Regions from separate parts of the Streptomyces sp. NPDC104761 genome, predicted to be linked through region 1. Evidence: riboswitches for the same ligand, from Rfam matches in the RefSeq annotation. Region 1 holds a riboswitch; each other region holds the start of a gene.
What was found. Region 1 has a riboswitch for cyclic di-AMP ahead of ACZ63F_RS15895 (C40 family peptidase). Riboswitches for the same ligand answer to the same signal wherever they lie in the genome.
Positions count from the first base shown of each region.

Region 2: linked by a shared signal. The riboswitch ahead of ACZ63F_RS07075 (transglycosylase family protein) and the one ahead of ACZ63F_RS15895 (C40 family peptidase) in region 1 are both predicted to bind cyclic di-AMP.
Region 3: linked by a shared signal. The riboswitch ahead of ACZ63F_RS39235 (M23 family metallopeptidase) and the one ahead of ACZ63F_RS15895 (C40 family peptidase) in region 1 are both predicted to bind cyclic di-AMP.
Region 4: linked by a shared signal. The riboswitch ahead of ACZ63F_RS16845 (transglycosylase SLT domain-containing protein) and the one ahead of ACZ63F_RS15895 (C40 family peptidase) in region 1 are both predicted to bind cyclic di-AMP.

Region 1 is NZ_JBVJNZ010000005.1:95,482-99,301, forward strand. Features, by position in the region: gene pcrA (DNA helicase PcrA) at 1-2,013, opposite strand, end outside; cyclic di-AMP (ydaO/yuaA leader) riboswitch at 2,348-2,521, shown strand; gene ACZ63F_RS15895 (C40 family peptidase) at 2,530-3,693, shown strand.
Region 2 is NZ_JBVJNZ010000002.1:109,413-113,232, reverse strand. Features, by position in the region: gene ACZ63F_RS07085 (cytochrome P450 family protein) at 1-360, shown strand, start outside; gene ACZ63F_RS07080 (transglycosylase family protein) at 582-1,589, shown strand; cyclic di-AMP (ydaO/yuaA leader) riboswitch at 1,784-1,958, shown strand; gene ACZ63F_RS07075 (transglycosylase family protein) at 1,963-2,652, shown strand; gene eno (phosphopyruvate hydratase) at 3,120-3,820, shown strand, end outside.
Region 3 is NZ_JBVJNZ010000022.1:107,329-111,148, reverse strand. Features, by position in the region: gene ACZ63F_RS39240 (GntR family transcriptional regulator) at 1-680, opposite strand, end outside; gene ACZ63F_RS39235 (M23 family metallopeptidase) at 1,058-1,813, opposite strand; cyclic di-AMP (ydaO/yuaA leader) riboswitch at 1,826-1,989, opposite strand; gene ACZ63F_RS39230 (M16 family metallopeptidase) at 2,181-3,569, opposite strand; gene ACZ63F_RS39225 (M16 family metallopeptidase) at 3,566-3,820, opposite strand, start outside.
Region 4 is NZ_JBVJNZ010000005.1:301,474-305,293, forward strand. Features, by position in the region: gene ACZ63F_RS16840 (polyprenyl synthetase family protein) at 22-1,032, opposite strand; cyclic di-AMP (ydaO/yuaA leader) riboswitch at 2,319-2,517, shown strand; gene ACZ63F_RS16845 (transglycosylase SLT domain-containing protein) at 2,521-3,009, shown strand; gene ACZ63F_RS16850 (HAD family hydrolase) at 3,028-3,820, opposite strand, start outside.

The sequences.
Region 1 (3,820 bases):
GGCGCGCATGTGCGGGAAGACGCCGTCCTCCATGCCGGTCAGGAACACCACCGGGAACTCGAGGCCCTTGGCGGTGTGCAGGGTCATCAGGGTGATGACGCCGTCGCCGTTCTCGTCCTCGTCGGGGATCTGATCGGAGTCGGCGACCAGGGCCACCCGCTCCAGGAAGTCGGCGAGGCCGCCGGACTGCTCGCCCTCGCCGGACTCCTGCTCGAACTCCAGGGCCACGGAGGCGAGTTCCTGGAGGTTCTCGATACGGGTCTCGTCCTGCGGGTCCGTGGAGTTCTGCAACTCGGCCAGGTATCCGGTGCGTTCGTAGATCGCCTCCAGGACTGTGGCGGGTCCGGCGCCGGACTCCACGACCGTACGGAGGTCCTCCATCAGCGTGTTGAACCGCTTGACCGCGTTCGCCGACCGCGCGGCCATGCCGTACGCCTCGTCGACCCGCTTGAGCGCCTGCGGGAAGCTGATCTTCTCGCGCTGCGCGAGGGCGTCGATCATCGCCTCCGCGCGGTCGCCGATGCCGCGCTTGGGGACGTTGAGGATGCGCCGGAGCGGGACGGAGTCCTCCGGGTTGGCCAGCACCCGCAGGTACGCCAGGACGTCCCGGACCTCCTTGCGCTCGTAGAAGCGGACGCCGCCGACCACCTTGTAGGGCAGGCCGACCCGGATGAAGATCTCCTCGAAGACACGGGACTGCGCGTTGGTGCGGTAGAAGACGGCGACATCGCCGGCCTTGGCCTCGCCCGCGTCCGTCAGACGGTCTATCTCCTCGGCGACGAACTGCGCCTCGTCGTGTTCGGTGTCGGCGACGTAGCCGGTGATCTGCGCGCCCGCGCCCGCGTTGGTCCACAGGTTCTTCGGGCGGCGGGACTCGTTGCGCTCGATGACCGCGTTGGCGGCGGAGAGGATCGTCTGGGTGGAGCGGTAGTTCTGCTCCAGGAGGATCGTCGTCGCGTTCGGGTAGTCCTCCTCGAACTGGAGGATGTTGCGGATCGTGGCGCCCCGGAAGGCGTAGATCGACTGGTCGGCGTCACCGACGACGCAGAGCTCGGCGGGGGGCAGGTCGTGCTCGCCGGGCGGGGTGTCCTCCTCGTGTGCGCCGGTGCCGACCAGCTCGCGCACGAGGGCGTACTGGGCGTGGTTGGTGTCCTGGTACTCGTCGACCAGGACGTGCCGGAAGCGGCGGCGGTAGTGCTCGGCGACGTCCGGGAAGGCGCGCAGCAGGTTGACCGTCGTCATGATCAGGTCGTCGAAGTCGAGGGCGTTCGCCTCGCGCAGCCGCGACTGGTAGAGGGCGTAGGCCTGGGCGAGGGTCTTCTCGAAACCGTCGGTGGCCCTGGCGGCGAAGTCCTCCTCGTCGACCAGCTCGTTCTTCAGGTTGCTGACCTGGGCGCTGAAGGACTTCGGCGGGTAGCGCTTGGGGTCGAGGTCCAGGTCACGGCAGACCAGGGCCATCAGGCGCTTGGAGTCGGCGGCGTCGTAGATCGAGAAGGAGGAGGTGAAGCCGAGCTTCTTGCTCTCCCGGCGCAGGATCCGCACGCAGGCGCTGTGGAAGGTCATCACCCACATCGCGTTCGCGCGCGGGCCGACGAGGTGCTCGACGCGCTCCTTCATCTCGCCCGCGGCCTTGTTGGTGAACGTGATCGCGAGGATCTGGCCCGGGTGCACCTGGCGCGCGCCGAGCAGGTGCGCGATGCGGTGGGTGAGCACGCGCGTCTTGCCGGAACCGGCGCCGGCCACGATGAGCAGCGGGGAGCCGGCGTGCACGACGGCGGCCCGCTGGTTGTCGTTCAGCCCCTCCAGGAGCGCGGCCGGGTCCAGGGCGGGGCGGGCGGCACCGTCGCGGTAGTAGGCGTCCCGGTCCGGGGGCACGTCGAACTTCCCGCCGAACAGATCGTCCGGAACCGACTCCGGAGCGTGTTCGTCCTCGGGCGGCGGCGGAGGTTCCTCGTCGTGGCCGCGGGGGGCCTGGAGGCTCGCCAGGAAGCTGTCGTCAAAGAGGCTGCTCATCGCTCTCCGAGTCTAGGGCGCCCCACCGACAACCGGCCGCCACCCCGAAAAGTCGCCAACGTGACCGAACGGATCCCCTCCGTCACAGCAGGTCGACGCGCGTCCCGCAGCCGCCGACCCCCACCCCGGACCTTTGTATACCTCCCGCCGGAACCTTTGGACCCATCCGGGCAAGTCGCCCATAACCTCCCCGATCGCCCCGCCTGAACGAGCGCAACGCCAAGGTCACGAAAATGTATCGGGCATATCGCACATCAAACTTCACAGAGACCACACGAGTTGGCTAGCGTGCCGGGCAGGCCGCACGACCCCCACCGGCGAACGTCGCCGGGCCGCACGGCCTCCGCCGAGTCCGGGGCGCCACCGCGCGTCCGGAGCCGGGGACCCACACCGATCCCGGGGTGAATCGGTCCCGACTCCCCTCCGGGGGACGGGCCGTAGGGCAACCCTTCCGAACCACCCGCCCGAACCCGACAGCTAACTCGGTAGGCGGAACACCGGAAGGAGTCGCCCCCGTTGGCGTCGCACCGCAAGTCCCGGCCGTCAGGAGCGCGCGCGGCAGGCATACGCACCCCCGCGCTGGCCACCGCGGCCCTCACCTCCATGGCCCTGTTCTCCCAGTCGGCCGAGGCCGCGCCCTCCGAGGACGGCAAGCCGAGCCTGGAGGAGGTCGAGAAGAAGGTCGACGCCCTCTACCGGCAGGCGGAGTCGGCGACCGAGAAGTACAACGCGGCCAAGGAGCGCACCGGCAGACAGCGCAAGCAGGTCGACGCCCTGCTCGACGACGTCGCCAGACGCACCGAACGGCTCAACAGGGCGCGTGAGGAACTGGGTTCGTTCGCCGCGGCCCAGTACCGCACCGGCGCGAGCGTTCCCGACACCGCGACCTTCCTGCTCGCGGACAGCCCCCAGGGCTACTTCGACCAGGACCAGCTGATGAGCCGCCTGACCTCGCGCCAGAAGAGCGCGGTCGACGACTACGTCACCGAGCAGTCCGCGACCATGAAGAAGCGGCAGGAGACCACCCGGAGCCTCGAGTCGCTCACCGGGACACAGGACGACCTCAGGACCGCCAAGGCCACCGTGCAGACGAAGCTGGCCTCCGCGCGGGAGCTGCTGTCGCAGCTGACGGCCACGGAGAAGGCCCGGCTGGCGGCGATCGAGAAGCGGCAGCAGGAGGAGGCGGCCCGCAAGGCGGCGGAGCTGGCGCAGCAGCAGGCCGCCGCTGCCGACCGGGAGGCCTCGTCGTCCGCGGCGTCCTCGGCGCCGGGCGGCTCCGCTTCCGGATCGGGTTCGGACTCCGGCCCGGACTCCGCCTACGCCACGAAGGCCGCCAAGGCGATCGCCTTCGCCCGCGCGCAGATCGGCAAGCCGTACGTCTGGGGTGCCACCGGACCCGGCTCCTACGACTGCTCGGGGCTCTCCCAGGCCGCCTGGAAGGCCGCGGGCGTCTCCCTGCCGCGCACCACCTACGACCAGGTGAACGCCGGCACCACCGTCTCCCTCGCCGACGCCCTCCCCGGCGATCTGGTCTTCTTCTACGACGACGTCAGCCACGTCGGCATCTACCTCGGCAACGGCATGATGATCCACGCCCCGAAGCCCGGCGCCTACGTCCGCGAGGAGTCGATCTACTACGGCGGCGAGTCGATCATCCACAGCGTGGTGCGCCCGGCCTGACCCCGCGGGGCGCCCGTCACCTCTCGGGCGCCCCCACCCGCTTCCCTCCGCCGGCCCGCACGCGCCACGGCGCCCGCCTGCCGCCACGCATCCCCACCCGCCCGCCGACGCCCGTCGGCGCTCCTGT
Region 2 (3,820 bases), on a different contig from region 1:
CTGGCCACCTGGCGGTTCGCCACCGAGCCGGTCGCGATCGGCGGGCAGCACATCGCGCCCGGTGACCCGGTCCTCGTTGTCCTGGCCGCGGCGGACCGGGACCCGGAGCGGTTCGCCGAGCCGGACACCCTCGACCTCTCCCGGCGGGACAACCAGCACCTCGGCTACGGCCACGGCATCCACTACTGCCTCGGCGCTCCGCTCGCCCGCCTGGAGGGACAGACCGCGCTCGCCGGTCTCCTCACCCGCCTTCCGGACCTGCGACTGGCCGTCGACGACGGGGAGTTGCGGTGGCGCGGCGGACTCATCATGCGCGGACTGCGTACTCTCCCGGTGGAGTTCACGCCCACCGGTCGGTGAGCCCTCGCCGGGCCCTCGCCGGGCCCGCGGCGAGCCTTCGCCGAAGCCACCACCGGCCCGTACGGGCAAAAGGTGACCGGCGTTCAAGTCTGTGATCTTCACGTGATCTGCGCGGCATTAACTTGTGACAAGTGATCGTCTGCCGATACGTTCACCCATCAGCGCGGCGCCCTCGCGGGACCCGCCGCGCTGGTCACCGCTGTCGCTCGAAAGGTTTCCGCATGCTCTCCGGGAACGGTCGTCACCGTCGCCCCCGCCAGGCTCCGGCACTCCTCGTCGCGGCCGGGGTGACCGGCTCCGCCATCGCCATCCCGCTCCTCGGCGCGGTGAACGCCAGCGCGGCCGACGGCTCTACCTGGGACCACGTGGCCGAGTGCGAGAGCGGCGGCTCCTGGAGCGCCGACAACGGCACGGGCTACTACGGCGGTCTTCAGATCTCCCTGGAGGACTGGAGCAAGTACGGGGGCCAGGAGTACGCCTCCACGCCGGACCAGGCGAGCCGTTCGCAGCAGATCGCGGTCGCCGAGAAGATGCTCGCCGACCAGGGCACCAAAGCCTGGCGGACCTGCGCCCTGCTCGCCGGACTCTCGTCCGACGACGCCTCGGTGAACGTCGACACGGGCCTGGGCAGCTCGGGTGGTTCGTCTGGTTCATCCGACTCGTCCGACTCATCGGACTCGTCCTCCGGGCTGTCCGACTCATCCTCTTCCTCCGGTTCTGACGCCTCTTCGGGCACTACGGACTCCGGGGGCGGCTCCGTCACCCCCTCCCCGGGTTCGAGCGCCGGCGGCGACTCCAAGGCTGACGCCTCCGGCAAATCCAGCAAGACGGACAAGTCGGAAACCTCCGACTCCGATTCCGGCTCCGCTGCGCCGAAGGCCAGTGAGAGTCCTGTCACCTCCGGGGCTGACGACTCGGACAAATCGTGGCAGACCGGGGGGTCTTGGAGTCTGGTGGACACGGGAGCCGTCGGTGGCGGCGGTAAGCACCGCGGCGGTTCGGCGGACGAAAGCGTGACAAACGGTCAGAATGTCACCTCCTCCGGCCGGCACGCCTCCGGCGACGGCGGCACCTACGTCGTCCGCGACGGCGACACCCTCGCCTCCATCGCCGACTCCCTTGGTCTGGACGGCGGGTGGCGCGCGCTCTATGACGTGAACAAGGCCGACATCGGCTCCGACCCGAATGCCATCACCCCCGGTCAGACCCTGAAACTCGGCACCGAATAGGACGAAAGGCGGCGGGAGTTGACGCCCTGCTTCGAGCTGAATGTCCGTTTTGGTGAGAGTGTGGGATGAGTCTCAGAAGCCCTGATCATCTTTGAAATTCACCTGATGGCCTGTTTACGGTCGAGGCCGCTCGTCACCACGAGCCCCGGCCGTCGCAACGCCGAGTCCTGCCAGCGGCTGCCCGGGAACAGTCGTCGCGTCATGCGCCGTAGGCAGGAGCGGGGGACCCAAGGTAAGTGCCGGGACCGGTGGTTGAGACCGCCGATCCGGCTCGGGGTGAAGCCGCGCACCGACACACGGGTGTGCGGCCGGGCAACTCAACCGGCCCGAACCCGACAGCTCACCTCGCAGGCGTCGGTGAGGGGATCGATCCATGCTGTTCTCCGGCAAGGGCAAGCACCGTCGTCCGTCCAAGGCCGTCCGCGCCATCGCTGTCGCCGGTGTCACCGGCGTCGCCGTCGCCGCCCCGCTGATGGCGGCCGGCAGCGCCTCCGCCGCCACCGCCTCCGAGTGGGACGCCGTCGCCCAGTGCGAGTCCGGCGGCAACTGGGCCATCAACACCGGCAACGGCTACTACGGCGGTCTGCAGTTCTCCGCCTCCACCTGGGCCGCGTACGGCGGCACGCAGTACGCCGCGCAGGCCAACCAGGCCACCAAGGCGCAGCAGATCCAGATCGCCGAGAAGGTCCTCGCCGCGCAGGGCAAGGGTGCCTGGCCGGTCTGCGGCACGGGTCTGTCCGGCGCCACCTACAGCGGCAGCAGCACCGGCTCCTCCAGCTCCTCGTCGAGCAGCAGCGCCGGCACGAGCACCCGGTCGACCGACACCCAGGCCGCCTCCCGCTCCGCCGAGCGCCCGGCCGCCAAGAAGACCGTCACCACCCCGACCGGCAAGAAGGTCAAGAAGGGCGACGGCGAGTACAAGGTCGTCAAGGGCGACACCCTCAGCTCGATCGCCGCGAAGCACAAGGTCAAGGGCGGCTGGCAGGCGCTGTTCAAGCTGAACAAGGACATCGTCGAGGACGCCGACTTCATCTACCCGGGCCAGCAGCTGCACCTGAAGTAGGGCGCCTGACGCAGCCCGCGGGGCGGCCGCCGAAAGTACCAAGCGGTGCCCAGCTGAACCACAGCTCCCCCACAGCCGTGGTCCCCATAGTGGAGACCACGTGAGGGCCACCCCCGTCCCCCACGAACCCCGCTCCGGTGCGTTTTCCCCCGAACGCACCGGAGCGGGGTTTCTCTTTGCCGCCGCCCGCCGCCCGCCGCCCGCCGCCCGCCGCCCGCCGCCCGCCACCCGCCGCCCTGTGGTCCCCGTCGCCCCGGCGTCCCCTTCTTGGTCCGCTCTTCTCCCGTTCTTCATCGGACCCCCCTTTGTTCCGCACGTGAACAATGAGTACCGTCTGTGTGTCCACGGGCCGGTCGGTCGTGCCGGCCGACGGCCCCGGGACGGTTAGGCTCTAGTCGCAAGGCTGAGCAAGGGCCGACGAGGCCCGCGTGCGCCCCGCACAACCAGCGTCACATCCCAAGAAGGAGATGCTCGTGCCGTCCATCGACGTCGTCGTAGCCCGGGAAATCCTGGACTCCCGAGGCAACCCCACGGTCGAGGTCGAGGTCGGCCTCGACGACGGCAGCACGGGTCGTGCCGCCGTCCCGTCCGGCGCCTCCACCGGTGCCTTCGAGGCCATCGAGCTTCGTGACGGCGACCCCAACCGCTACCAGGGCAAGGGCGTCGAGAAGGCCGTCCTCGCCGTCATCGAGCAGATCGGCCCGGAGCTCGTCGGCTACGACGCCACCGAGCAGCGCCTGATCGACCAGGCGATGTTCGACCTGGACGCCACCGACAACAAGGGCTCGCTCGGCGCCAACGCCATCCTCGGCGTCTCCCTCGCCGTCGCGCACGCCGCCTCCGAGGCGTCCGACCTGCCGCTGTTCCGCTACCTCGGCGGCCCGAACGCGCACCTGCTGCCCGTCCCGATGATGAACATCCTCAACGGCGGCTCGCACGCGGACTCCAACGTCGACATCCAGGAGTTCATGATCGCCCCGATCGGCGCGGAGTCCTTCTCCGAGGCGCTGCGCTGGGGTGCCGAGGTCTACCACACCCTGAAGAAGGTCCTGAAGGGCAAGGGCCTGGCCACCGGCCTCGGCGACGAGGGCGGCTTCGCCCCGAACCTGGAGTCGAACCGCGCCGCGCTCGACCTCATCCTGGAGGCCATCAAGCAGGCCGGTTACGT
Region 3 (3,820 bases), on a different contig from region 1:
GACATGTTTACGGGATGTTGCGAAGTCCTCACACCGTTCGCCCGTTCGGTGGCGCCGGGAAATCGCAGCCGGTGGGAGACCGTCGAGCGTTCGGTGTGCAGGGCCGTGATCGCCCGGGCACGGTCGCCGTCCCCCCGCGCCACCGCGTCCACGATGGCGCCGTGCTCCGTCCAGGACTCCACGGGGTTGGCGGGCGTCTCCACGGTGTACATCCAGGCGATCTTGTGGCGCAGCTGGGTGAGCGTCGAGGTCAGGGCGTGGCTGCCGGAGGCCTGCGCGAGGGTCTCGTGGAACCAGCCGCCCAGGGAGCGCAGATCCTCGCTGTTGCCCCGCCGGGCCCGCTCCTGCCCCAGCCTGACCAGTCCGCGCAGCACCTTGAGGTGGGCCTCGGTGCGGCGCTGGGCGGCCCGGGAGGCGCCGAGCGGCTCCAGGAGCATGCGCATCTCCAGCAGGTCGGCGGCCTCCTGCTCGGTCGGTTCGGCCACGCACGCGCCCGCGTGCCGGCGCGTCACCACGAAGCCCTCGGCCTCCAGCGTGCGCAGGGCCTCACGGACGGGGACGCGCGAGACCCCGTAACGACGGGCCAGGAGTTCCTCGGTGAGCCGGCTGCCCCGCTCGTAGACACCCGCGACGATGTCGTCCCGGATCGCCGTGCATACCGAGTGCGCCGGAATACGCATGTCCGACCTCCGCCTTAATCCCCGTGAAACGCCGCCGAGTGGCGCTCGTTCCGTGACTCTATTGCAATGAGCCGGAATTTCCGAAGGGGGGCCGGAATCCAGGGATATATTTTGGACAGCAGGGGCACGAAAACGACGAAAGCCCCGGCGGTGGGGCCGGAGCTTCGGAAGATGTCGCGGGTTGTCGTCGGTGCTCGGTCGTCGGGTGCGGGTACGTGGGGGTTGCTCGCGCAGTTCCCCGCGCCCCTTTCAGGGGCGTCACCGCAGCGCCCCTTCAGGGGCGCGGGGAACTGCGCGACCAGCCACGGCGCACCCGCACCCGACGACCGCACCGCGACCCCACGTCGGCCTCGGCGCCGGACCCGCGTCCAGCTCCCTCAGACGTTCACGCCGTGCTTGCGGAGGTAGGCGACCGGGTCGACGTCGGAGCCGTACTCGGGGGTAGTACGGGCCTCGAAGTGGAGGTGGGGGCCGGTCGTGTTGCCGGTCGCACCGGAGAGCCCGATCTGCTGGCCCGGGGTGACCCGCTGCCCCACCGAGACGCCGATGGACGAGAGGTGGCCGTACTGGGTGTACATGCCGTCGGCCATCTTGATGACGATCTCGTTGCCGTACGCGCCGCCCCAGCCGGTGGAGACGACCGTGCCGGTGCCGACCGCGTGCACGACCGTGCCGCTCGCGGCGTGGAAGTCGATGCCGGTGTGGGCACCGGAGGACCACAGGGAGCCGCCGGTCTTGTAGCCGGTGGAGACGTAGGAGTCGCTGATCGGCGCGACGAAGGTGTTGAGGCGCTTGCGCTCGGCCTCGCGGGCGGCGCGAGCCTTGGCCGCGCGCTCCTTCTTGGCCTGCTCCGCGGCCTTCTTCCGGGCGGCCTCCTCGGCCGCCTTGCGCTCGGCGACCGCCTTCTGGGCGGCGGCCTGGGCGTCGATCTGCTCGGCGACGGAGTCGCTGATCGTGATGACCGGGGTGAGGCCGGTCTGCTCCACGGAGTTCTCGGCGGCGAGCGCCGGGGCGGCGGAGACGGTGCCGATGACACCTGTGGTGGTGAGGGCCGCGATGCCGGCGGCCTGCGCGGTGGTGCGCTTCACCCGGCCGGGACGACGATGCTTCCCGGAGGCGCACATGAACGCCATGTAGAGGCTGGTCCTTTCCTTCCCTCTCGCCTACCGGGTTAGCTGACGGGTTCGGAGCAGGAAGGTCTCCTACGGACCCCCTCGCGACACGCGCGGGCGCCCGATTCACCCCAGGGACTGCGTGGGTCCCCGGCTCCCCTGGCTCGCGCCGTACGGGGACTCGGCGATGGCTGTCCGGTGCCGCGGACGCGGCGCGATGCCTGACGGACAGCCCGGAAGAACCTACGAGGGCCCGCCTTCAATGCTCAAACGGATCACCGTTTTTGTCGCGCATCCCACAGGGCAGACAGGCAACCTCCGCCCCAATTCGGACATTCCAGAGCCCTGGTGACCGGGATGGTCACCAGGGCTCCGCACGCGCGCGCCGCTACTCGGCGGCGACGACGTGGACTTCGCCGATCCCGAGAGCCTCCACGGGCTCCTTGATCTGCGCCGCGTCCCCGACGAGGACCGTCACCAGGCGGTCCACCGGGAAGGCGTTCACGACCGCCGCGGTGGCCTCCACGGTGCCGGTGGCGGCCAGTTGCCGGTACAGCGTGGCCTGGAAGTCGTCGGGCAGGTACTGCTCGACCTGGTCGGCCAGGGTGCCCGCGACGGCCGCCGCGGTCTCGTACTTGAGCGGCGCCACCCCGACGAGGTTCTGCACGGCCACGTCGCGCTCGGCGTCCGTGAGGCCCTCGGCGGCGAGCGTGCGCAGCACCGTCCACAGGTCCGACAGGGCCGGCCCGGTGTTCGGGGTGTCCACGGAGCCGCTGATGGCGAGCATCGCGGCGCCGGTGCCGTCGGGGGCGGACCGCAGGACCTGCCCGAAGGAGCGGACGCCGTAGGTGTAGCCCTTCTCCTCGCGCAGGACGCGGTCCAGGCGGGAGGTGAGGGTGCCGCCCAGGCAGTAGGTGCCGAGCACCTGGGCGGGCCACACCCGGTCGTGCCGGTCGGCGCCGACACGGCCGATGAGCAGCTGGGTCTGGACGGCGCCGGGGCGGTCCACGATGACGACCCGGCCGGTGTCGTCGGCGGTCACCGCCGGGACCGGGCGGGGCTGCGCGGTGGAACCGCGCCAGGCACCCAGGGTCTCGCCGAGCAGCTCGTTCAGGTCGATGCCGGTCAGGTCGCCGACGACGACCGCCGTGGCCGTGGCGGGGCGCACGTGCCGGTCGTAGAAGGCACGGACGGCGGCCGCGTCGATCTTCTCGACGGTGTCCTCGGTGCCCTGGCGCGGCCGGGACATCCGCGCGGTCGACGGGAACAGCTCCTTGTAGAGCTCCTTGGCGGCGCGCCGGCTGGGGTTGGCCAGCTCGTGCGGGATCTCGTCGAGGCGGTTGCGGACCAGCCGCTCGACCTCGCTCTCGGCGAAGGCGGGCGCCCGCAGCGCGTCGGAGAGCAGCCCGAGGCCCTTGGCGAGCCGGGAGGCCGGGACCTCCAGGCTGATCCGGACGCCGGGGTGGTCGGCGTGCGCGTCGAGGGTGGCACCGGCCCGCTCGAGCTCGGCGGCGTACTCCTCGGCGGAGTGCTTGTCGGTGCCCTCGGAGAAGGCGCGCGCCATGATCGTGGCGACGCCGTCCAGGCCGGCCGGCTCGGCGTCCAGGGGCGCGTCCAGGAGCACCTCGACGGCGACGACCTGCTGGCCGGGGCGGTGGCAGTGCAGCACGGTCAGGCCGTTGTCCAGGGTGCCGCGCTCGGGTGCCGGGAAGGCCCAGGGCTTGGCCTCGCCCGGCTGCGGCTGGGGGTGGAAGTCCATGGTGGCGAGCTCGGTCACTTGGCCCTCTCCTCGTTGTTGTCGCCGGCTTCGACCGTGGCTTCGGCCTCGGGGTCCTCGGGTACGTCGGCGTCCTCGACCGTCTCCGGGGACTTCGGTTCGTAGACGAGCACCGCGCGGTTGTCGGGCCGCAGACGGGCCTTGGCGACCTCCTGGACCTCCTCCGGGGTGACCGCCAGGACACGCTGCACGGCGGTCAGGGCGAGCTGCGGGTCGCCGAACAGGACGGCGAAGCGGCACAGTTCGTCCGC
Region 4 (3,820 bases), 210 kb from region 1:
CGGAGCGCAGTCGCCGAAGGCCTATCCGGCTCGGTGCACCACCGCGTCGCACAGCTCCACGAGCGCCGTCTTCGCGTCGCATTCCGGGAGCGGACTCAGCGCGGCCCGCGCCTCCTCCGCGTACCGGACCGCGTCCCGGCGGGCCTGCTCCAGCGCCGGATGCGCCCGCAGCGCCGTCAGGGCCTCCGCGTGCCGCGCGTCGTCCGTGAGGTCGGAGTCCAGCAGCTCGCACAGGGCGATGTCCTCGGCCAGCCCCAGCCGGGCCGCCCGCTCCCGCAGCCGCAGCACCGGAAGCGTGGGCACGCCCTCGCGGAGGTCCGTCCCCGGGGTCTTCCCGGACTCGCGCGAGTCGGAGGCGATGTCCAGGACGTCGTCGGCGAGCTGGAAGGCGACGCCGAGCCGTTCGCCGTACTGGGTGAGGACGTCGACGACCGTCTCGTCGGCACCGGACAGCATCGCGCCGAAGCGGCAGGAGACCGCGACCAGCGAGCCGGTCTTGCCGCTGAGCACGTCGAGGTAGTGCTCGACCGGGTCACGGCCGTCCGACGGGCCGGCCGTCTCCAGGATCTGACCGGTCACCAGCCGTTCGAACGCGAGGGCCTGGACCCGGACCGCCTCGGGACCGAGGTCGGCAAGGATCTGGGAGGCGCGGGCGAAGAGGAAGTCGCCGGTGAGGACAGCGAGCGAATTGCCCCAGCGGGTGTTGGCACTGTCGACACCGCGGCGTACGGCGGCCTCGTCCATCACGTCGTCGTGGTACAGCGTGGCCAGGTGGGTGAGCTCGACGACGACGGCCGACGGCACGACACCGGGCGCGTACGGGTCGCCGAACTGCGCGGCGAGCATCACCAGCAGCGGACGGAACCGCTTCCCCCCGGCCCGCACGAGATGCTGGGCGGCCTCCGTGATGAACGGGACCTCGCTCTTGGTGGCGTCTAGCAAGCCTTCCTCGACAGCCGTCAATCCGGCCTGGACATCGGCTTCCAGAGCCTGGTCCCGCACGCTCAGCCCGAACGGCCCGACGACGGTCACGAGGGGTCTCCTGTCTGCTGGTGTCTACTGGCGATTACACGGTTTGTCGATAGGTCGCTGCCATCACTCAAGTCAGCGTATCCGGTCAGGTTTCGATCACCGATAGCGCCCACGGTTACACCCCGGGCGCTATCGGATCACGACCGTTATGTTTTTGATCAGCTGATACGACATGACATCTACTGACTTAACAGGAAGTGCGGTCAGTTGTCCCGAACCGAGGCCCAGGCCGTGTCCCGCACCGGCCTCCACGCCGGGCCCGGGTCCCGGGTGACGCCCCGGATCCGTCCGGCAACGAACCCTCCGGACGGCCGCCGCCCGGAACCCGCCCCACTCCCCCCGGCGGGCGTCACCTGCCCGGGCGTACCCCTCTCCCCCACCCTGCCAGGCCGACGAGGACACCCGATGCACGAACGGCGGCATTCCACCCCCGTCCGCACACCCTTCCTCCACGGGACCACGCACGGCGACCTCCACGTTCCGTCGACCCACGCCCCTCGGCCTGCGACTCCTGGATGCGCACCTCCCTGACCGTGATGCGCACCTCCCCGACCGCCGTCCCGTCGGCCGACGGAACAACACCCCCACGCGCGCACGCGGTGGCCCGCAGGCTCCCCCGGCCGGCCCGCAGGGACATCTCACGCCCGGGTCCCCGCCCAGACTCCCGTCATGTCAACGACTCACACCGCAGAGGAGGTTCCGCCTTCACGACGGGCCCTCACACCGACGATCCCGATCCCCCGGCACCCTTCCCCCGACGTGACGAGAATCACGCGTACGCACGCCGACCCTCGGCACGCACTCCGTACCCGGACCGCCAACCAGCAGCCTCACCTGCGGCGTTGAGTCCGACCGGCGGCACCCGCCCACTCCCCTGATCCGACCAGAATCGGCCTGAAGTTCATGGAGCGCCTCAATTCGGACTAATCTCGCTAATCATCCACACAGGGACACTCCGGAGTGGAATCCCAACGAATACGAGCCGGGCACTATTCCGCCGAACCAGGAAAAGGCGGATTCCATCAGTCTCGAATGCCCGATTTGCCGCTATTGCGAATTCGTGAAGTAGGTCACGTGCACCTAAATGCCGCAGGGCGCGCAAGGCAACCCTCCTTTCCTTTCCCTGTAAGCCAGTTGAGGGTTGGCAGTCGCAAAGGATCAAGCGGTCCATACGGCGCGGATCAAGGCTAATCGGCACGTTGTGCGCATCAGGCTCTTGTTCCGGACATGTGCTGTCGCATACGTTCCGGCTCGCCGGGCGGACGCCGAATCCTGCCGCCGCCCGTAATGACCCATCGACGAGATCATTCGCACGGCAGGAGCGGGGGACCCAGGTAAGTCGCCGGACCGGGCGGCCGACGTCACAGAACAGACGTCGTTCCGGAACGGCTAGGGGTGAAGTCGTATCGCCTTCGGGCGGTGCGGCCGGGCACTCCCCGGGCCCGAACCCGACAGCTCACCTCGCAGGCGACGGAGAGGAACCTCGCCATGCCTGCTGCCGCCCAGCACCGCCGTCCCCGCCGTAACCGCATCGCCCGCACGCTCGCCGTCGTCGGCACCGGTGCCGCCGTCCTCGCTCTCCCGCTCATCGGGGCGACGACCGCGTCCGCCGCCGGCTCCTCCACCACAACGGCCTCCACGACCCTCGCCGGGTACCCGAACAACCTCGACGGCTGGATCCGCGAGTCGCTCGCGATCATGCACGAGAAGAACATCCCTGGCACCTACAACGGCATCTACCGCAACCTGATGCGGGAGTCCTCCGGCAACCCGCGGGCCATCAACCTCTGGGACTCCAACGCGGCGAAGGGCATCCCGTCCAAGGGCCTGCTCCAGGTCATCGACCCGACGTTCAAGGCCTACCACGTGGACGGCACGTCGTTCGACATCTACGACCCGGTCGCGAACATCACCGCCGCCTGCAACTACGCCGCCGCACGGTACGGCTCGATCGACAACGTCAACGGCGCGTACTGACCCGACCGACGCCGCGCGTCAGTCGAAGAGTCTTTCGAGGACGACGGCGATGCCGTCGTCCTCGTTCGACGTGGTGATCTCGTCGGCCATCGCCCTGAGTTCGGGATGGGCGTTGGCCATCGCCACCCCGTGGGCCGCCCACGCGAACATCGGGATGTCGTTGGGCATGTCGCCGAAGGCGATGGCCCGTCCGGCGCTCAGCCCCAGCCGGTCGGCGGCCAGCGCGAGCCCGGTCGCCTTGGTCACCCCGCACGGCTGCAGTTCGACGGTGCCCGGCCCGGACATCGTGACCGTCGCCAGCGATCCGACGACCGAGCGGGCGGTCGTCGCCAGTTCGTCGTCGGACAGGGTGTGGTGGCGCAGCAGCACCTTGCTGATCGGCGCGCACCACAGGTCGTCGCGCCGGGCGACGCGCAGCGCGGGCAGCGTGGGATGGGGCATCAGATAGCCCGGCTCGATGAGCGTGAGCCCGTCCACACCGTCCTGGTCGACCGCCGCGTACACCTGGCCGACCTCGGCCTCGATCTTGCCGAGTGCGGTCTCCGCCAGTTCCCGGTCCAGGGTGACCGACCACAGCAGGCGGTGCGCGCCGGCGTCGTACACCTGCGCGCCCTGGCCGCAGACCGCGAGTCCCGTGCAGCCGAGGTCGTCGAGGAGCGGGCGCACTCTCGGGGCCGGACGGCCGGTCACCACGAGGTGCTGGGCACCGGCCCGGCGGGCCTGTCCGAGCGCGGCGAGCGACCGTTCCGACAGGGTGTCGTCGCCGCGCAGCAGCGTGCCGTCCAGGTCGGTGGCGATCAGTGAGTACGGG